Regions from separate parts of the Burkholderia sp. Bp8998 genome, predicted to be linked through region 3. Evidence: riboswitches for the same ligand, from Rfam matches in the RefSeq annotation. Region 3 holds a riboswitch; each other region holds the start of a gene.
The links. Region 3 has a riboswitch for cobalamin ahead of DIE06_RS04500 (TonB-dependent receptor domain-containing protein). Riboswitches for the same ligand answer to the same signal wherever they lie in the genome.
Positions count from the first base shown of each region.

Region 1: it holds a riboswitch for cobalamin, as region 3 does, so the genes downstream of both, cobG (precorrin-3B synthase) here and DIE06_RS04500 (TonB-dependent receptor domain-containing protein) in region 3, are expected to answer to the same signal.
Region 2: it holds a riboswitch for cobalamin, as region 3 does, so the genes downstream of both, DIE06_RS10480 (HoxN/HupN/NixA family nickel/cobalt transporter) here and DIE06_RS04500 (TonB-dependent receptor domain-containing protein) in region 3, are expected to answer to the same signal.

Region 1 covers NZ_QTQF01000007.1:102,091-108,813, reverse strand. Annotated here, with positions in the region: gene cobJ (precorrin-3B C(17)-methyltransferase) at 1-1,524, opposite strand, end outside; gene DIE06_RS10405 (precorrin-2 C(20)-methyltransferase) at 1,521-2,255, opposite strand; gene DIE06_RS10400 (precorrin-8X methylmutase) at 2,252-2,878, opposite strand; gene cobG (precorrin-3B synthase) at 2,871-4,232, opposite strand; cobalamin riboswitch at 4,339-4,529, opposite strand; gene cbiE (precorrin-6y C5,15-methyltransferase (decarboxylating) subunit CbiE) at 4,746-5,981, shown strand; gene DIE06_RS10385 (cobalt-precorrin-5B (C(1))-methyltransferase) at 5,981-6,723, shown strand, end outside.
Region 2 covers NZ_QTQF01000007.1:120,206-126,928, reverse strand. Annotated here, with positions in the region: gene DIE06_RS10500 (cobyrinate a,c-diamide synthase) at 1-199, opposite strand, end outside; gene cobO (cob(I)yrinic acid a,c-diamide adenosyltransferase) at 203-805, opposite strand; gene DIE06_RS10490 (cobalamin biosynthesis protein) at 840-1,217, opposite strand; gene cobA (uroporphyrinogen-III C-methyltransferase) at 1,214-2,023, opposite strand; cobalamin riboswitch at 2,133-2,368, opposite strand; cobalamin riboswitch at 2,493-2,756, shown strand; gene DIE06_RS10480 (HoxN/HupN/NixA family nickel/cobalt transporter) at 2,940-3,998, shown strand; gene cobW (cobalamin biosynthesis protein CobW) at 4,024-5,112, shown strand; gene cobN (cobaltochelatase subunit CobN) at 5,119-6,723, shown strand, end outside.
Region 3 covers NZ_QTQF01000002.1:366,263-372,985, reverse strand. Annotated here, with positions in the region: gene DIE06_RS04500 (TonB-dependent receptor domain-containing protein) at 1-1,827, opposite strand, end outside; cobalamin riboswitch at 2,155-2,348, opposite strand; gene DIE06_RS04495 (AraC family transcriptional regulator) at 2,457-3,503, opposite strand; gene DIE06_RS04490 (hypothetical protein) at 3,673-4,017, shown strand; gene DIE06_RS04485 (Dabb family protein) at 4,007-4,639, shown strand; gene DIE06_RS04480 (NADP-dependent oxidoreductase) at 4,696-5,688, shown strand; gene DIE06_RS04475 (SDR family NAD(P)-dependent oxidoreductase) at 5,732-6,607, shown strand; gene DIE06_RS04470 (SDR family NAD(P)-dependent oxidoreductase) at 6,609-6,723, shown strand, end outside.

The DNA.
Region 1 (6,723 bases), on a different contig from region 3:
GCGCACGGCATCGAGCGCACGATCGAGTTGCCACGGCCGCGCACGCGAGATCGGGTTGTAGAACGCCATCACGAGATCGGCTTGCGCCGCATGCCGCAGCCGCATCTCGATCACGTCCCATGGCTTCAGGTTGTCCGACAGCGAGATCGCGCAGAAATCGTGGCCGAGCGGCGCGCCGGCCTGCGCGGCGGTCGCCAGCGACGCCGATACGCCGGGTTCGACGCGCAGCTCGACCGCGGCCCATTGCGGATCGCGCGCTTCGTCGAGTGCCTCGAGCACGGCCGCGGCCATCGCGAACACGCCCGGGTCGCCCGACGACACGACCGCGACGCGCCGGCCCTGGGCCGCCAGTTCGAACGCATGGCGCGCGCGCTGCATTTCCTCGCGATTGTCGGTTCCATGCACGCGCTGATCCGCGCGGAACGGGCCGGCCATCGTCACGTAGGTCGTATATCCGAGGATGTCGGTGGCTTCCGCGAGCGCGCGGCGCGCGGCGGGCGTGAGCCACGCGGCATCGCCCGGGCCGAGGCCGAGCACCGTCAGGCGGCCGCGCGCACGGCCGAGCGCGGCGGGATCGACCGGTTGCGCGGCGACCGCGCAGGCGAGGCCGTCGGACGTTGCGCGCAGCGTATGCGCCACGCGCAACGTGCTGCCGAGCACGGCGGTGGCATCGCTGCTGCCAGCTCCATCGACATCGACATCGACATCGGCGAAGCGCAGCGGCACGCCCAGCGTCCGCGCGGCCGCTTCAACCCGCGCATCGCCGAGCAACGTCGCCGGTGCGACGAGCGCGGCAAGCGCCAGCCGCGCGAGACCGTGCGTATCGAGCAACGCGTCGATGCGTTCGGCAAGCGACGGCGGCCCGCCGGCCTGCGCGCCGCGCGCGTCGATGCCGACCACCACGCTGCGCGGATGGATCACGAGTTCGTCGCGCGCGCCGCGCCACGCATCGGGCGTCACGCGAATCGCATGCGCGGCCGCGTCGTCGCGCGGCAGCGCGACGTCGTCGAGCCACGGCGCCGCGCCGTCGACGCGCGTGGCCGCGCCCGCGAGCAGGTCGGACACGAAGCGCTTGCCTTGCTGGAGATCGGCGAGCGCATAGCCGTCGGGCGGATTGAGCACGCACGCGCCGAAGCGCAGCTCGCCGCTTGTCGTGATCGCCGGTGCGACGCCGAGGCACTCGGCAATTTCGCGCGCGATCACATTGACGCCCGTCAGCCCGCCGAGCAGCGGCACGACGGCCGAACCGTCCTCCGCGACCGCGAGCACGGGCGGCTCGACACCCTTGTCGGCCAGCGCCGGCGCGACGCAACGGATCACGATGCCGGCCGCGCACAGCGCGACGATCGGCAAGCCGCGCGCGTACAGCTCGCGCAGGTGCGCGCCGAGCTCGTCGAACGGCACGTCGGCCTCGACGCGCGACGCGAGCCCATGCACGACGGCACCCGGATAGCGCGCCTGGATGCGCCGCGCGGTATCGAGCGCGCCCGCGCCGAGAACCACGATCGCGGGCGGAGTCGTCATCCTTGCCATTTTTCCCCCGGCACGACGAGCAGCGAGAAATACGGCGACGCCATCGGATCGACTTCGTCGAGCGGCACGATGCGCTGCGCCGCCATCGTCGCGCGCTCGACGTACAGCGCGCGCTTCGCGAGCCCCAGTTCGTCGAGCACGCGCCGCACCTTGTCGAAGTTGCGGCCGAGCTTCATCACGACGGCCGCGTCGGCCTGCGCGAGCCGCGCACGCAATTCGTCCTCCGGCAGCACGCCGGACAGCACCGACAGGCTCTGGTTGCGATAGACCAGCGGCTGGCCGAGCACGGCCGTGCCGCCGAGCATCGCGCACACGCCCGGGATCACTTCGGTGTCGTAGCGCGGCGCGAGACGATCGTGCAGGTACATGTACGACCCGTAGAAGAACGGATCGCCTTCGCAGATCACCGCGACGTCGCGCCCGGCGTCGAGATGCGACGCGACGATCTCCGCGGCGGTGTCGTAGAAGTCGGCAATCACGGTCTCGTAGCAGAGCGGCGGCGGCAGCGCCTCGGTCGTCACCGGATAGACGAGCGGCAGTTGTGTTTGCGCGTCGAGCAGGTGCGCCTCGACGATCCCGTACGCATTGCCTTTCTTGCCCTTCGCGACGAAATACGCGACCACCGGCACGGCCTGCAGCACCCGCAGCGCCTTGATCGTCATCAGTTCAGGGTCGCCGGGGCCGACGCCGACCCCGAACAGGCGTCCGCGCGGGGCCGTCATTCGGCCTCCGTCGCGAGTGCGTTGACCGCGGCAGCCGCCATCGCGCTGCCGCCGCGCCGGCCGAGCAGCGCGACGTACGGCACGCCGCGGCTGTTCGCGTCGAGCGCCGCCTTCGATTCGGCCGCGCCGATGAAGCCGACCGGAAAGCCGAGAATCAGCGCGGGGCGCGGCGCACCGGCGTCGATCATGTCGAGCAGGTGGAACAGCGCGGTCGGCGCATTGCCGATCACGACGACGCTGCCGGCCAGATGCGGGCGCCACAGTTCGAGCGCCGCGGCCGAGCGCGTGTTGCCGAGATGCCGCGCAAGGTCGGGCACTTCCGGTTCGCCGAGCGTGCAGATCACGCGATTGCCGGCCGGCAGCCGCGCGCGCGTGATGCCTTCGGCAACCATCTTCGCGTCGCACAGGATCGGCGCGCCGGCCGCGAGCGCCGTGCGGCCCGCCGTGCCGGCGCCCGCCGAGAAGCGCAGGTCGTAGGCGACATCGACCATCCCGCACGCGTGGATCACGCGCACCGCGAGCTTCTCGAGATCGGGCGGAACCTGCGACAGGTCGGCCTCGGCGCGGATCGTCGCGAACGACTGGCGGTAGATTTCCTGCCCGTCGCGAATGTAGTCAAGCATCGGTGGTGTCCTGGCTGTGCCGCGCGCCCGTCAGTCGGGCCGCGGCCTGTTCAATCGTCAAATGGCGCGCGAGCGGGGCGCCGAGGCCCGCGGCGGCGTCGCGCCGGTAAAGGTCGTAGCGTGCGGGCGCAACCGCGACGAGCGTGTGCGTCGCGGGGTGCGGCAACGCACAATGGCGTTCGCAGCCGGTCAGGTGCACGTCGACCGGATGGCCGACGCGCGCGGCCAGCGCGAGCGCATCGCGTTTCGTATCGGCGCGCGACTTCGCGCAGCCCGCGCTGCCGGTGCACGCGACCAGCGCCGCCAGCGGGTCGGCTGTCGCGCACACGAGCCCGAGCGACGCGAGCGCGTCGAGCACGGCCGGCGCACGTTCGTGCCGCACGCCGTGCACGAAGATGCCTTGCCACGGGGTCATCGACAACGTGCCGTCGCCTTCTGCTTCGGCCAGTGCCGCGAGCCGGTTCAGTTGCGACGCGTCGAGCCGTCCGAGCACGAACTGCGCGCCGACGCTGCAGCGATCCGCGTCGCGCGACGGCCGTGCGCCGAAACGCAGCGCGGCATCCGCGTGCGTGCGCCGCCAGCCGGCCAGTGCCGGATCGGCTTCGAGCGGGAAGGGTACGTAATGCTGCGCGCGCTCGCGCAACGCGCGTGCGCCGCCGGTCGCGAGCCACGCACGCATCCGCGTGACGTCGGCCGGCGCAAGATCGAGGAACGCGAGCAGCAACGCGCGGACGAGCGCGACGGCCTGGTCCGGCGCCACGTCGAACGAAGCGGGCGGATCGCCGGGCGCGACCGGCGGACAGCCGGCCAGGCCCACGGCGATGCGAACCGCGCCGTCGCCGCGACGCCATGCGGCGAGCCAGATGTCGTGCGGATGATCGAGCGCCGCGACCGCTTCGCCGCCGTCGAGCTGAATCGAGAATTTCGGCGACACCTCGCCGCGGCGCGGCTCGTGCGTCAGCATGTCGAGCAGCGCAAGCGCGAGCGCGCGGCTGTCGAGCAGTGCGTCGGGATCGAGCCCCGCGAGCGGGCTGAGCATCAGGTTGCGGACGTCGTCGCTCGCGGCGAGCGCGGCCCGGTCCTCCGCGGCATCGCCGGCGCCCGCACGCGGGCCCAGGCCCGCGTCGAGCAATGCGTTGGCCAGCGTATCGGCCATGCCGTCGCGGATGCCGCGCAACTGGAGATTCGCGCGATTGGTCGCGTCGATCGCGCCGGAGCCGCAGGCGCGCGCGGCGGCGGCAATCGCGCACGCCTGCCGCGCGTCGAGCCGGCCGCCCGGCAGCTTGATCCGGCACAGCCCGCCGTCGGCGGCCGCGACGACGCGCATGAGCCCCGGGCAGGCCGACGGGCGCATGACGGACGACGCAGGAATCGAAACGGGGACGGAACTCAACGGGATACCGGGGCAGTGTCGCGCCGCGGCCAACGCATCGGTACACCCCGCCCGACGCCGACTGGCACGCACGCACTTTCAGGCCGGCAGGTCTCCTGGCTGACAGGTCGGCGCCTGCTCCCGGCCTTCCCGGTGAAACCAGTGGCATGAGGGGAGATCGGCTCGCTGTCTACAGTTGCGGGGGCAGCCACAGCGGCGCGCGGCGCGCCCTGTGTTCCCTCTTCGGCCCCGAAGGGCACCGGCGAACGAACGGCCGTAGCATACCCGATTTCACCGGCGCTTCGCGACCGCCGGGCGGGCGCCGTGGCCGATGCCAAATGCGGCCGACCACGCGGCCCGGCGTCGGCGGCCCCGCAGATGAAACCCGCGGTGGAACACGGTACCATGCCGACTTTCGCAATGCGGACGGCCGCACCGGCGCCTTTACGGCCGCCGAGCAGCGACTCGATGGAATCGGACGATGGGGAAGGGAGCATGACGGCGTGGCTGACGGTAGTGGGCATCGGCGACGACGGCTACGCGGGGCTCGGGCGCAGTGCGCGGCGCGCGCTGCTCGAGGCAACGCGGGTCGTCGGTGCGAAGCGGCACCTCGACATGCTGCCCGCGCGGCTGCCGGCCGAACGCGCGGCGTGGCCGTCGCCGTTCGACCTGTCGGGCCTGCTCGCGCAGCGCGGTTCGCCCGTCTGCGTGCTGGCGAGCGGCGACCCGATGCTGTTCGGCGTCGGCGCGACGCTCGCGCGCGAACTGTCCCCCGACGAATGGCGCGTGCTGCCCGCACCGTCGTCGCTGTCGCTGGCGGCCGCGCGGCTCGGCTGGGCGTTGCAGGGCGTCGGGGCGGTGTCGCTCGTCGGCCGGCCGCTCGCGACGCTCGCGCGCCACCTGCTGCCGGGCCGGCGCCTGTTCGTGCTGAGCGCCGACGGCCGCACGCCGGCCGCGGTCGCCGCCGAGCTCGTCGCGCGTGGCTTCGGGCCGACGCGCATCAGCGTGTTCGAACATCTCGGCGGCCCGCTCGAGCGGCGCATCGACGGCCTCGCGCAAGACTGGCACGTCGACGAGACCGCCGCGCTCAATCTCGTCGCGCTCGACTGCCAGGCCGGCCCCGATGCGCCGCGCCGCGCGCTCACGCCCGGCCTGCCCGACGACGCGTACCGCCACGACGGCCAGCTCACCAAGCGCGACATGCGCGCGCTGACGCTCGGGCGCCTCGCGCCCGCGCCCGGCGAACTGCTGTGGGACGTCGGCGCGGGCAGCGGCTCGATCGGCATCGAGTGGATGCGTGCGCATCCGTCGTGCCAGGCGATCGCGATCGAGTCGCACGCGGAGCGGCAGCGCTTCATCGAGCACAACCGCGACGTGCTCGGCGTGCCGGGCCTGCAACTCGTCGCGGGGCGCGCGCCCGATGCGCTCGCGGGGCTCGCCGCGCCCGACGCGATCTTCATCGGCGGCGGCGCGACCGCGCCGGGCGTGCTCGATGCGTGCTGGTCGGCGCTGAAACCCGGCGGCCGGCTCGTCGCGAACGCGGTCACGCTGCAGGGCGAGCTGGCGCTCGCCGCGTGGCGCGACGCGCACGGCGGCACGCTCACGCGCGTATCGCTCGCGCACGCCGAGCCGCTCGGCCGCTTCGACACGTGGCGGCAGCCGTTGCCCGTCACGCTGTATGACGTGCGCAAGCCCGATTCCACGGCAACGGACTTCGCGGACCCCGCGTGATGCGCGACGAAACCCCCGAACAACCCGCACCGCTGCGGTTCGGCTATACGACCGGCAGCTGCGCGACCGCGACGTCGCTCGCCGCCGCGCGCCTGCTGCTCGCGGGCCGCGCGGTCGATGCGGTCGAGATCGTGTTGCCGAAGGGACAGCACGTGATGATGCGGCTCGCGTTCTGCCGGGCCACGGCCGACGGCGCCGAGGCCGGCACCATCAAGGATGCCGGCGACGATCCGGACGTCACGCACGGCGCGCTGATCTTCGCGCGGGTCGCACTGTCGGCCGCGCCCGGCGTGCGTTTTCATGCGGGGCCGGGTGTCGGCACCGTCACGCGCGCGGGACTCACGCTGCCGGTCGGCGAACCGGCGATCAATCCGGTGCCGCGCCAGATGATGACCACGCACCTCGACGCGCTCGCGGCCGAATACGGCTACACGGGCGGCTTCGACGTGACGATCGGCGTCGAGGGCGGCGAGGCGCTCGCGCTGAAGACGATGAACCCACGCCTGGGCATCGTCGGCGGCCTGTCGATCCTCGGCACGACCGGCATCGTGCGGCCGTTCTCGTGCTCGGCGTACATCGCGTCGATCCACCAGGGCATCGACGTCGCCCGCGCGAACGGCATCACGCACATCGCCGCGTGCACCGGCAACGCGAGCGAGGATGCGATGCGCGCGCACTACGGCCTGCCCGACATGGCGTTGATCGAGATGGGCGATTTCGCCGGCGCGGTGCTGAAGCACCT
Region 2 (6,723 bases), on a different contig from region 3:
CCATCCCGAGGTCGAGCGCATGCACGGGGGCGCCGCTGGCGCGTTCGAGCAGCATCGGATCGAGAAAATCCGGGCCGGTCTTGAACACGCGCACGCGCCGGCCGAGCCGCCGGTGCAGCCGCGCGAGGCCGGCCGTCACCGACGTCTTGCCCTGGCCGGACGCGGGTGCGCTGACGAACAGCGCGGGGCAGGCCGGCATCGGTCAGAACTCCACGCCGCGCTGTGCCTTCACGCCTTGCTCCTTGTACGGATGCTTGACGAGCCGCATTTCGGTGACGAGGTCGGCCGCATCGATCAGCGCATCGGGCGCATGCCGGCCGGTGACGACGACGTGCACCGAATCCGGCCGCGCGACGATCGTCGCGAGCACTTCGTCGAGCGGCAGGTATTCGTACTTCAGCACGGTGTTCAGCTCGTCGAGGATCACCATCCGGTACTCGCCGCTCTCGATCATCCGGCGCGCCTCGTCCCAGCCCTTGCGCGCGGTCGCGATGTCGGCGTCGCGATTCTGCGTGTTCCACGTATAGCCGTCGCCCATCGTCACGAAGTCGCATTCCGCGACCGCGCCGAGGAAGTCGCGCTCGGACGTGTGCAGCGCGCCCTTGATGAACTGCACGACGCCGAGCCGCATGCCATGGCCGAGCACGCGCACGGCCATGCCGAACGCGGCCGTGCTCTTGCCCTTGCCGTTGCCGGTGTTGACGATCAGCAGGCCCTTTTCCTGGGTGGCGGCAGCCTGCTTCTTTTCATGGCCGGCGCGGCGGCGTTCGGTCATCCGCTGATGGGATTCGGCATCGGTCTTCATCGGGAATCGTCCTGTCGAAAGCGAAACAAAGGGTTCAGAGCGGGCCGGCGAGCGCGACCGTCACGCCGTCCCGGATGGATTTGGGGCCGAGCAGCCGGCCATTGGGCGCCGCGAGCCGCGCGCACGGCTCGGCCACGCCCGCGACGCCGAAACGCGCGAGGGCGGCAGCCGACGGGCCGCTCAATGCCGGTTCGGGACACTGCGCGAGCTGCGCTGCGTCGAACGCAACCAGCGGCCAGCCGCGGCGCGCGCACAGCGTGCGCAGCGGCCGGGCATGCGCCTTGTCGGCGAGCGTCGCGACGACGGCCGGCTCGGCGCCCGGGTAGTGCGCCAGCGCCGCGCGGATCGCGGCATCGAGTTGCGCGGCCGTCACGCCGGCGCGGAAACCGACGCCGAGCGCGACGCGCATCATGCGCGGCCGCCGAGCGCCGCGCGCACCGCCGGATCGTCGGCGAGTGCCGCGACGCGGCCGATCACGACGATCGCGGGCGAACCGATACCGGTCGCGCCCACGCGTTCGACGACCGTGTCGAGCGTCGCGAGCACGTGCCGCTGCGCATCGCGCGTCGCGTTCTCGATCGCCGCGCACGGCGTGTCGCCGGGCACGCCGCCGTCACGCAGCGCGGCCACGATCGCGTCGAGCCGGCGTATGCCCATGTAGATCACGATCGTCATCCGCGTCGCGGCGAGCGCGCGCCAGTCGGGTTCGTCGGCGCCCGCGCCGTGGCCCGTGACGAAGATCACGCCCTGCGCGTCGCCGCGATGCGTGACCGGAATGCCGAGCGCGGCCGGGGCCGCGATCCCGGCCGTGATGCCGTTCACGACCTCGACCGGGAAACCCGCCGCACCGAGCGCGAGCAACTCCTCGCCGCCGCGGCCGAACACGAACGGATCGCCGCCCTTGAGCCGTGCGACGCTGCGGCCCGCGCGCAGGTGCGCGAGCATCGCGGCGACGATCGTTTGCTGCGGCGTCGACGCATGGCCGCCGCGCTTGCCGACATGCTCGATACGCGCGTCGGCGCGCGCATGGCGCAATACGTCGGGGTTCACGAGATCGTCGACGAGCAGCACGTCGGCCGCGGCGATCGCGCGCACGGCCTTCAGCGTCAGCAGATCGGCGTCGCCGGGGCCGGCGCCGACGAGCCAGGCGCGGCTCATCGGACGCGGCACGGCGCACACCGTGTCGTAGCGGTGGAAAGGGGACAGCGAGCGGCACATCGGCGGCCGGCGGACAGGCAAGGCATGACGGATCGGGCAAAGCCCGCGCGAGCGCGGGCGGAAAGCGCACCCCATCCGTCCCCCGCGGATCGGGCGTTCGGCGAGCAGCGGGCTCGCCCCTTGCGTCGGCCGGTATCCGGGCTGGCCGCTTGCCAGGCCGCAGCCTTCCCGCCCGCTGAAGGGCAGTGGCATCGCGGGCGGCCTGGGCGCGTGCGGGGGAACCGCGGCGCGCGGGCGGCGTACCGTTGCGGGGACAGCACAGGCCGGGCGGACCTCCGCCTCCTGTTTCCCGTTTAACTGCGTGCGCGGAATACGCATGCGAGCACCGAACGCGGCGCATACGATAGCACAGCGGTCGGCCCGCGCGAACCCGCCGTGCGGGCGCCGCGAGCGGCCCCCGCACGGTGCGCGGCCACGCCGAACGCGCCGCGGCGGCCCGTTCCGCCTTGACGCTCCCCGCACCGCCGCCTACACTCGCACGCGTTTCGGTGCTCGCGCGCGCTCCTCCGGCGCGCGCAGTTAAACGGGAAACAGGGAGCCTGCCTGCGCCGCAGTCGAGCCAACCTGTGCTGCCCCCGCAACGGTAAGCGAACGCGTCGCGCCCAGCGCGATGCAGCGCCGCTTCGCCGCATGCCTGCCGCATGCGGACGACCGCCACTGGATGCCGCGCATCCGGGAAGGCGAAGCGGCGTGTTCGTCAGCCCGGATACCGGCCGAAACGTTGGGGTTCAGCGCCGCGGGGAGGCGGCGCATCGTCCACGGCCGCCGTTCGCCGGACGCCCGAGCGTTGCCCGCTTCCTCCGCCGATCCGTCAACCGCTGCGCGCGGGCCGGGGCGAGGAACGGCCGGCGCCGCGCGCCGGGCCGACGACGGCCGTGTTGGCATTCATCATGTCGACCGTTCGCAAAGGAGCATCATGCTCGACTCGTTCTTCCGTCTGTTCAACGACAGCCCGTCCGGGCTGCGCGGCAAAATCATCGCGATCTATTCTTTGCTCGTCGCGTTCAACGCCGGCGCGTGGATCTGGGCATTCGTCGCGTTTCGCGACCAGCCCGTGCTGCTGGGTACCGCGCTGCTCGCCTACGTGTTCGGGCTGCGCCATGCGGTCGACGCCGACCATATCGCCGCGATCGACAATGTCACGCGCAAGCTGATGCAGGAGGGCCGTAGCCCGCTCGGCGCGGGCCTGTTCTTCTCGCTCGGCCACTCGACGGTGGTGATCGTGATGTCCGTGGCGGTCGCGCTGACCGCGGCATCGCTCGCGCGCTTCGAGAGCATGAAGACCTGGGGCGGCGTGATCAGCACGAGCGTGTCGGCATTCTTCCTGCTGGTGCTCGCAGCCGCCAACCTGCTGATCCTGATCTCCGTCTACCGGACGTTTCGCGCGGCCCGCCGCGGCGAGCCGATCGTCGACGCCGACCTCGACATGCTGATGAACCAGCGCGGCGTGCTGGCCCGCCTGTTCCGGCCTCTGTTCCGCCTCGTGTCGCGCAGCTGGCACCTGTATCCGGTCGGCTTCCTGTTCGGCTTCGGCTTCGATACCGCGACCGAAATCGCGCTGTTCGGCATCTCGGCCACGCAAGTGCAGGGCGGCCTGTCGTTCTGGTCGGTGATGGTGTTGCCGGTGCTGTTCACCGCCGGCATGACGCTCGTCGACACGACCGACGGCATCCTGATGATGGGCGCGTACCGCTGGGCATACGTGCGGCCGATCCGCAAGATCTACTACAACATGACGATCACGTTCGTGTCGGTGCTGGTTGCCGCGCTGATCGGCGGCATCGAGGTGCTCGCGCTGCTCGCGGATAAACTCTCGCTGCAGGGCCCGGTGTGGAATTTCTCGACGATGGTCGCCTCGCATTTCGGGATGCTCGGCTACGTCGTGATCGGCCTGTTCCTCGCGTGCTGGATCGTATCGGCCGCGATCTACCGCATCAAACGCTACGACGAGATCGACGTGACGCTCTCGGCCTGACTCCCTTTTCGACACAGGACCCACCATGACCCTACGCAAGCTTCCCGTCACGATCGTCACGGGCTTTCTCGGCAGCGGCAAGACCACGCTGATGCGCCACATCCTGCAGCACGCCGGAGGCCGCCGCATCGCGGTGATCGTCAACGAATTCGGCGAACTCGGCATCGACGGCGAAATCCTCAAGGGCTGCGGGATCGGCTGCGAGGATGCGGAGGGCGCACCGGGCGAAGCGTCGGGCCAGCTGTACGAACTCGCGAACGGCTGCCTGTGCTGCACCGTGCAGGAGGAGTTCTATCCGGTGATGGAAGCGCTCGTCGAGCGCCGCGCCGACATCGATCACGTGCTGATCGAGACGTCGGGCCTCGCGCTGCCGAAGCCGCTCGTGCAGGCCTTCAACTGGCCGACGATCCGCAACAGCTTCACGGTCGACGCGGTCGTGACCGTCGTCGACGGGCCGGCCGCCGCGAGCGGCCAGTTCGCCGAGAACCCGCAGGCTGTCGACGCGCAGCGCCGCGCCGATCCAAATCTCGACCATGAGTCGCCGCTGCACGAACTGTTCGCCGACCAGCTGTCGTCCGCCGATCTCGTGATCGTGAACAAGGCCGACCTCGTCGCCGACGCGCAGTTCGCCGCGGTCGAAGCCGCGATCCGCGAGGAAATCCCGCCGCAGGTGAAGATCGTGCGCGCGACGCGCGGCGAGCTCGACCTCGCGATGCTGCTGGGCCTCGAATCTGCATCGGAGGAAACGATCCATCTGCGGCACGACCATCACGGCTCGGCCGACGACGGCGATCACGACCACCATCACGACGATTTCGATTCGGTGGTGGTGTCGGGCGACGCGGGGTCGCGCGAGGCGACGATCGCTGCGCTGCAGCGCGTGGTCGAGACGCACACGATCTACCGCGCGAAAGGCTTCGCGGCGCTGCCCGACGCACCGATGCGACTCGTGATCCAGGGCGTCGGCCGCCGCTTCGACAGCTATTTCGACCGTCGCTGGCAGGACGGCGAAACGCGTGCGAGCCGCTTCGTGCTGATCGGCGAGGAGCTCGACGCAGCCGCGCTGCAGCGCGCGTTCGACGCCGCGTGCGCGGCCGACGTGCAACAGGCGTAACGCGCGATGCATCTGCTGCGCACCACGCCGGGTGGCTTCGTCGACGATACGCAGGGTGTCGTCCGGATCGACCAGCAGCCGGCCGACATCGTGATCCTGAGCTCGGCCGACACGACGCTGTCGCTGCTGGCCAGCGTCGTGCCGAAGCTGCCGGCCGGCTTTCCGAGCGTGCGGCTCGCGAACGTCACGTTCCTGCGGCAGCCGGCGTCGGTCGATTTCTATGTCGACGACGTGCTGCGTCACGCGATGACGGTCGTGATCGATCATCTCGGCGGCGAGGCGTACTGGCCGTACGGGATCGAACAGGCCGTGTCGCTCGCGTCCAAGCGCGGGCAACGGCTCGCGATGTTCTCCGGCGACCTGCAGGAAGACCCGAACCTCGTCGCGAAGAGCACGGTCGCGCCCGACCTGTGCCGGCTGTGGTGGCGTTATCTGCGCGAAGGCGGAATGCACAACGCCGAAGCGTTGCTGCGCAGCATCGCATTCCATACGCTCGGCTTCGGCGACGAACCCGAGCCGCCGCGCCCGCTGCCGGCCGCCGCGCTGTATCACCCGGCGCGCGACCCGGCGAGCGTCGACGACTGGCGCGCGCGCTGGACGCCCGGCGCGCCCGTCGTCGCGATCCTGTTCTATCGCGCGCACTGGCAGGCCGCGAACACCGCCGTGTTCGACGCGCTGGCCGATGCACTCGTGCGCGAGGGACTCAATCCGCTGCCGATCGCGGTCACGTCATTGAAGGACGCCGTGAGCCGCGAGGTCATCACGCAGCTCTGCGACACGCACGGCGTCGCGCTCGTGCTGAACACCACGGCCTTCGCGGCCGGCGCGATCGACAGCCCCGAGCCCGACGTGCTCGCGGGCGACGCGCCGGTGCTGCAGGTGATCCTGTCCGGCGGCAACCGCGACGCGTGGGTGGCCGACAACCAGGGGCTGCACGCGCGCGACATCGCGATGCACATCGCGTTGCCTGAAGTCGACGGGCGCATCGTCACGCGCGCGGTGAGCTTCAAGGGGCTGGCGTATCGTTGTCCGCACACCGAAGTCGACGTCGTGCGTTACCAGCCCGACGCCGAACGGATCGCATTCGTCGCGGCGCTCGCGCGCGGCTGGTGCCGGCTGCGCACGCTCGACAATGCCGACAAGCGCATCGCGCTGATCCTCGCGAACTATCCGCAAAGCGAAGGGCGGATCGGCAACGGCGTCGGGCTCGATACGCCGGCGTCCGCACTGCGCGTGCTCGTGGCGCTGCGCGATGCCGGCTATGCCGTGGCCGACCTGCCGGCCGACGGCGACGCGCTGATCGCGCGGCTCACCGAAGGCGTGACCAACGATCCGGCCGTGCGCGCATTGCGCCCGGCGTTCCAGAGTTTCGCGCTGGCCGACTACGTCGCGCATTTCGCGCGGCTGCCGGCCGCCGTGCGCGACGCGCTGAACGCACGCTGGGGCCCGCCCGAAGCGGACCCGACGCTGCGGCAGGGGCGCTTCGCGATCGCCGGCTGGCGCGCGGGCAACGTGTTCGTCGGCATCCAGCCGTCGCGTTCGCGCGGCGAGAACGACTATGCGAGCTACCACGATGCGGACCTCGTGCCGCCGCACGCGTACCTCGCGTTC
Region 3 (6,723 bases):
CACCGTCAGGTGCGCATTGATCTTGTACGACGCGCGCAGGTTCACGGTCAGGTAGGACGGCAGATACGTGGCGTTGGCCGGATCGTCGAACGTCGTGCCGCCGTAGCTCAGCGTCGCCCCCGTGCTCAGCGCGTGCAGGTGCAGCTCGTCCCACGTGTGGTCGACGTTCACGCTGACGGTCTGGCGCGGCCGGCGGTTGAGCCAGCTGTCGTTGGTCTCGTCCTGCGGATTCAGGATCCCGATCGCGACGCTGACCGGCGTCGAGCGGCCGATCGTGCCCTTGTACGACAGGTCGATGCCGCGGATATGCGCGCGGCCGATGTTCATCGGCGAGAACGTCGCGGGGTTGTACGCGATCAGGTTGTTGACGCGCGTGTCGTAGAGCGCGGCGCTGAACGTGCCGTACGCGGTGTTCGCGTCGAGCGCGGCCTCGACCGAATCGCTGCGTTCCGGATTCAGATTCGGGTTGCCGTAACCGGGGTAGTACAGGTCGTTGAACGACGGCAGGCGGAACGCATTGCCGTACGACACGCGCGCCGTATAGACCGGCGTAATGGCCCACGACAGCGCGGCGTTGCCGGTGTTCACGGCCTTCCCGGCGATGATCTCGTGGCGGCCGGCGACGAACATCGTCACGCTTCCGAGCGTGGCCGACTGATGCAGCGAGAACGCGGAATCGTTGCGCGTCGGCACGCCGTCCGGCACGTCGACCGGCAGGAACGCCTGTTCGCGCGTGAAGTCGTACGCGATCTTCGTCTCGCCCGACAGCGGCAGGCCGAACAGATGGAAGCCGTGCGCCTGATGGGTCAGCGACGTCGACGAACTGATGCGCTGCGAGTTGATCTGGTCGGTCGGGAGGGTCGGGTCGCTCGCATACAGGAACTGGCGGTCGTTCGCATAACCGAACGACTGGTCGAATTGCGTGTCGGGCGAGATGTCGAGATGGAACGCGATGCCGGTCGTCAGCTGATGATCGAGCTCGCGGTTCGCAAAGCCGGCGTTGTCGAAGGACAGGTCGGAGCGGTGGTACAGCGCGAACGTCGAGATCGACCAGTTGTCGCGCGCATAGCCGAGGCGCGCATCGAGATCCTGCGCGTGATACGGATTGCGGCCGTCCTCGTGGTACGGCAACACGGGCCGCGTCGCGTCGATGCCGGCCGTGTTGTAGTCGTGCAGGCCGAGCGTGTAGGTGAGGCCGCCGAGCGTGGCCAGCGGCCCCGTCGACGGCACGGTGCCCGACGTGCGCAACTGCGTGTCGAAGGTCTTGTTCGAGCCGCCACCGAATGACACGGTGGTCTGGTTCGGCTGGCCCGCGGCGCGGCGCGTGAACAGTTGCACGACGCCGCCCATCGCGTTCGCGCCGAACGACGCGGCGGCCGGCCCCGAGATCACCTCGACGCGCTCGAACGCTTCGGTCGGCAGGTCGGCCCACGGCGCGATGCCGGTGGTCGGCGAGCCGATCCGGACGCCGTCGATGAACACCGCGACCTGGCTGGCCGACGAGCCGCGGATGCTGACGGACGCGGACGAGCCTGGGCCGCCGTTCTGCGAGACGGTCACGCCCGGCAGCGTCGCGAGCGCCTGCGTGATGCTCGGGTCGCTCGGCGACAGCCGGTCGAGGTCGGCGCGCGTGAGCACCTGCGTCGTCGCATAACGCTGGTCGAACGACTCGGGCAGGTGCCGCGTGTCGGTCACGCTGATCGTCGGCAGGTCGGCGCCTTCGGCGGGTTGGGGCGGCTGCGCGAGCGCCGTGTCGCCGGCGGCGTGGGCGATCGGGGAGAGCAGCGCGGTGGCGGCGGACGTGGCGAGAAGATGGCGAAGATTCATGAGGCGGCGAGCGTGATCGTGTTGCGGGTACGGCGAGCGTAAGCCGGTGGCGGTGCATACCGCCGGGTTATTGGTGGTCTATCGCGAGACCGGACAGCGTGGGCGGTGGTCGCGCGTGTCGTCATCGCATGTGCCAGACGACAGGGCGCGGCACACGTGTACGGACACGCCGCGCGGACGGGCGGCGCAACGGCGCGACACTTCCGGCGTGGAAGCGGAGGCGGAAAGACGGGACATCTGAAGGGTCCTGAGGTCGGGTCGTCCATGCAACGGGGCGACCGCCAAAGGCGGTGCTGGCGCATCGGGACACCCCGCCCGGTGCGGCTGCCTGGACCTCGGGTCGATGGCAGGTCTCCTGGCTTGCGGGTCGCTATTCGCACCGGCCTTCCCGGTTTCCCAGTGGCGTGGGGTGGTGCGAATTCGCCGCTCACAGTTGCGGGGGCAGCCGCAGATTCGAGGCACTGCCTCTCCTGCGTTCCCTTTTGATCCCGTCTCCGGGAACCATCAGCGCGCAAGCGTAATGGCGAGCGCTCCGGCGCGTCAATTATCGAGGTGTGCAGGGATGCGAAAAAACGTCAGTGTTCGCCGAATGCTTTCCAAAACCTTTCTTCCGAGGCAGTCGAACCGCTTTACGTCTGATGAAACGGGGCATTGGCAGCACTGCACTCGCGCCGGAACCGGCTCGGCGCGATACCCGTCCATCGCACGAACGCCCGCCGAAACGCTTCCTCGCCGCCGAACCCGAGATGCGTGGCGATCCGCGCGACCGGCCAGTCCGACTCGCGCAGGCAGCGCCGCGCGGCGTCGGCCAGGCACTGTTCGCGCAACGCGTGATAGCCGCTGCCTTCGGCGGCCAGCCGCCGCCGCAACGTCGCCTCGCTGACGCCGAGCCACGCCGCCAGCTCCGCGAGCGCGGGCAGCGCCTGCTCGCGCGCGAGTGCCGCGTCGAGAAAGCCGCGCACCTGCTGCGTCCATGACATGACGGCCGGCGCGGCATCGATCAGACGAAACGGGAAATCCACGAGGAACGCGGCGAGTTCGCCCGGCTGCCGGATCACGCGGGCATCGAGCCGCGCCGCGTCGAACGCGAAGCCGTAGGTCTTGCGGCCGACGTCGACCGGCGCGTTGAACAGCCCGAGCAGCGGCATCGCGTCGTCGCGACGCGGATGGCCGAGCCAGACTGCGTCCGGCCGCAGCGGTTGCCCGATCAGCCAGCCGAACAGCTGCAGATAGCAGAACAGCCCCGTCAGGTCGACAAGGCATGCGGCCGGGCTGCGCGTGCGGCGCAGCGAATCCATCCGGAACGTCGCACGGCCGTCGCGCACCGCGAGCGACAGCACGCCGGCGCGCGGCGTGAGCATCTCGCAGAACTCGGCGGCGCAGCGGATCGCGTCGGCGAGCGTCGCGCAACTGAGCAGGCAGCGGCACATCAGGTCGACTTCCTGCTTGCGCATCGGCGGATGGCCGTCGCCGCGCGCGACCTGCGCTTCGAGCCGCTCGATCGCGTCGCGGTACAGCGCGACGAAGCCGCCGGGTGTCGTCGGCGGGGCAGCAGCAACGGCAGGCGTCGCAGGCCGTTGCGCCGGCGGCGCGCCGCTGCGTGCCAGCTCGTCGAGCAGGCGGGCGCCGAGGCCCGGCAGCACGCGGCCGCGTGCCGGCAATACGCGCTGTTTCATACGTTTCCCGATCTGAGCGTTGCGACAGGGGTTGGTGAGCGGCCCGGTAGGGGTTGGCCGACCGCCGCCACGCAAGAATGCTATCCACGCCGGCCGCTTCCGGCCTCGCCGGAACGGCGTAGGCGGCCGGTACCGCATTCCGCCACGAACCATCCGGGACGACCCGCGAATGATCCAGATCGTAGACGAAATCACCCTCGCGCCCGAGCGCATTCCCGACGTGCTGGCACTGCTGCGCGACCGCTATTTGCCGGGCCACGCGGCGCGCGGACTGACGGCGGCCGGCCGCTGGGTGTCGCCGCCCGTCGCGGTGCCGGGGCAGCCGAGCACGCTGTGGCTGACGTGGCAGGTCGCCGATGCGCCGTCGTACTACCGGATGCGCGCGCTGACCGATGGCGACGTGGTCGCATTCTGGATGGCCGTCGACGTGCTGTGCGACGCGCGCCGCCGCCATGTGATGACCGACGCCGACGCATCGCTGCCCGCACTGACGGAGGTCGACCATGCGGCATGACACGGCGCAGGTATTCGTTTCGGCGACCGACGATGCCGGTGCGATCGAGCGCGCATTGCGCGACGCCGCGCAGGCGCTGCCCGGCGCGACCCGCGTGGTGCTCGCGCGCAATCTCGACGGCTGCTGGGGCGCGGGCGATTACACGCTCGACGTGCTGCGCGACGAGCGGGTGACCGATCGAGCGCTGGACGTCACCGCGCTGGCCCCGGTGCCGGGCGTCGTGCGGATCGACGGCGCCGCCTGCCGCGCGATCGGCGGCGGCCTGCGCGAACCGGCGCTGCGCGACGGCGTATGGCGCACGCTGATGCTGCGTATGCGGCCGGAGGCCGATGAAGCACAGGTGCTCGATCTCGAGCGCGAACTGCTGCGCATGCCCGCGTTCATGCCCGGCATTCGCAACTGGCGGCTGAGCCGGATCGTCACGCCGGGCGCGTGGACTCACGTGTGGCAGCAGGAATTCGCGCACGTCGGCGATCTGCTCGGCGAATACCTGCTGCATCCGTATCACTGGGGCTGGGTCGACCGCCGCTTCGACGCCGAAAGCCCCGACTGGACGGTCGATGCGATCTCGCACGCGTTCTGTCCGCTCGCGTCGAGCCTGCTGGCCGACACGGCGGCGTGACGCGCGGCGCGCACGCGACCCACCGCAATGCAAACGACAACACTGGAGACACCACCATGCGAGCCTTGCTGATCGACCGCGTCGGCCATTCCGACGCGCTGCGACTGGCCGACGTTCCCGCACCGACGCCCGGCCCCGGCGACGTGCTGATCCGCGTCGCCTGCGCGGGCGTCAATCCCGCCGACTGGAAATGCCGCGAGGGCTATCTCGGCGCGTTCATGCAGATGACGTTTCCGTTCGTGATCGGGTTCGATGCGGCCGGTGTGGTGGAGGCGGTCGGCGACGGCGTCGAGGGTTTCGCGCCGGGGATGCGCGTGTTCGCACAGACCGACGTCGGCGCGGGGCGCTGGGGCGCGTATGCCGAATACGTCGCGGTGCGGCACGACTCGGTCGTGCGCCTGCCCGACGCGGTCAGCTTCGCGGAAGCGGCGGCCACGCCGACGCCCGCGCTGGCCGCGTGGGCCGGCCTGTTCGACGACGGCGGGTTGCGTGCGGGGCAAACGGTGCTCGTGCACGGCGGCGCGGGCGCGGTCGGCACGTTCGCGATCCAGCTTGCCGTGCAGGCGGGCGCACGGGTCGCCGCGACGTGCTCGGCGCGCAACCGCGCGAGCGTCGAATCGCTCGGCGCGGCGGCGAGCATCGACTATCGCGCACCGGACATCGCGGCGGCCGTGCGGGCGTGGGCGCCCGGCGGCGTCGATCTCGTGCTCGATGCGGTCGGCGGCGACACGCTGCCCGCCGCACTCGACCTGCTGGCACCGGGCGGCACGCTCGTGAACATCATGACGCTCGCGGCCGGCGATGCGCAGCGGCTGGCCGCGACGAGCACCGAAGCCGCGCGGCGCGGCCTGCGCACCGCGATGACGTACAGCCGGATGCCGAGCGGCGCCAAGCTCGCGTCGATCGCGGAACGGCTCGGCCGGCGCGCGCTGCGCGTGCCGCGCTTCGACAGTTTCCCGCTCGAACAGGCGGCGCGCGCGCTCGACCTCGTTCAAACGGGCGACGCGAAAACCAAGTTCGTGCTGCATGTTGCGAATATCGCGGCGTGACGCCGAGCGGTCCGCACGCAACATCACCTTCACCGGAGACATCATGACCGACACCCGTACCGCGACGCTCGCGGGCAAATGCGCGCTCGTGACCGGCGCGAGCCGCGGCATCGGCCGCGCGATCGCGCAGCGCCTCGCGTCCGAATGCGCGACCGTCGTCGTGACGGCGCGCAGCCTCGCGCACTCGGCAACGACGGCCGGCACGCTCGCCGAAACGGTCGCGCTGATCGAACAGGCGGGCGGCCGCGCGATCGCGCTCGCGGCCGACCTGTCGAACCCGGTCGAGCGCGACGCGCTCGTCGCGCGAGCGGCGCAGGCGGCCGGCGGCCTCGACATCCTCGTGAACAATGCGGGCGTGGCCGACTACGCGTGCGTCGACGCGATGCCGATGGCGATGTTCGACACGACGATCGAGCATTATCTGCGCATCCCGTTCACGCTGAGCCAGGCTGCGATTCCGCTGATGCGCGCGCGCGGCGCCGGCTGGATCGTGAACGTCGGCTCGGTTACCGCGCTCGCGCCGCTGCGGCCGTTCGACGATTTCTCGCGCGCGGGCGGCGCGACCGTCTATGCGGCGGTCAAGGCCGCGTTGTCGCGCTTCACGCAAGGGCTCGCGGCCGAACTCGAAGCCGACGGCATCGCGGTGAACCTGGTCGCGCCGAGCACCGCGATCCGCACGCCGGGCGCGGCCCGCTACATCCCCGCAGGCTATCCGACCGAAGACGTCGCGTATCTCGCGGAAACCGCGCTCGCGCTGTGCAGCCTGCCGGCGCGCGAGCGCACGGGCCTCGTCACGCACAGCCTGCATTTCCCGCTGTCGCAGGGGCTCGCGGTGCGCTCGCTCGACGGCCGCACGCCGTTGCCGCCGCCCGTGATTCCCGCCTATGCGCATCCCCACATCGACCCGGCAGGACACTGACATGACGAATTCGATTCGCTTCGACGGCGGCACCGCCGTGATCACCGGCGCGGCCAGCGGCATCGGCAGCGGGCTCGCGCGCCAAGCCGCGGCGCTCGGCATGCGCGTGGTGCTGG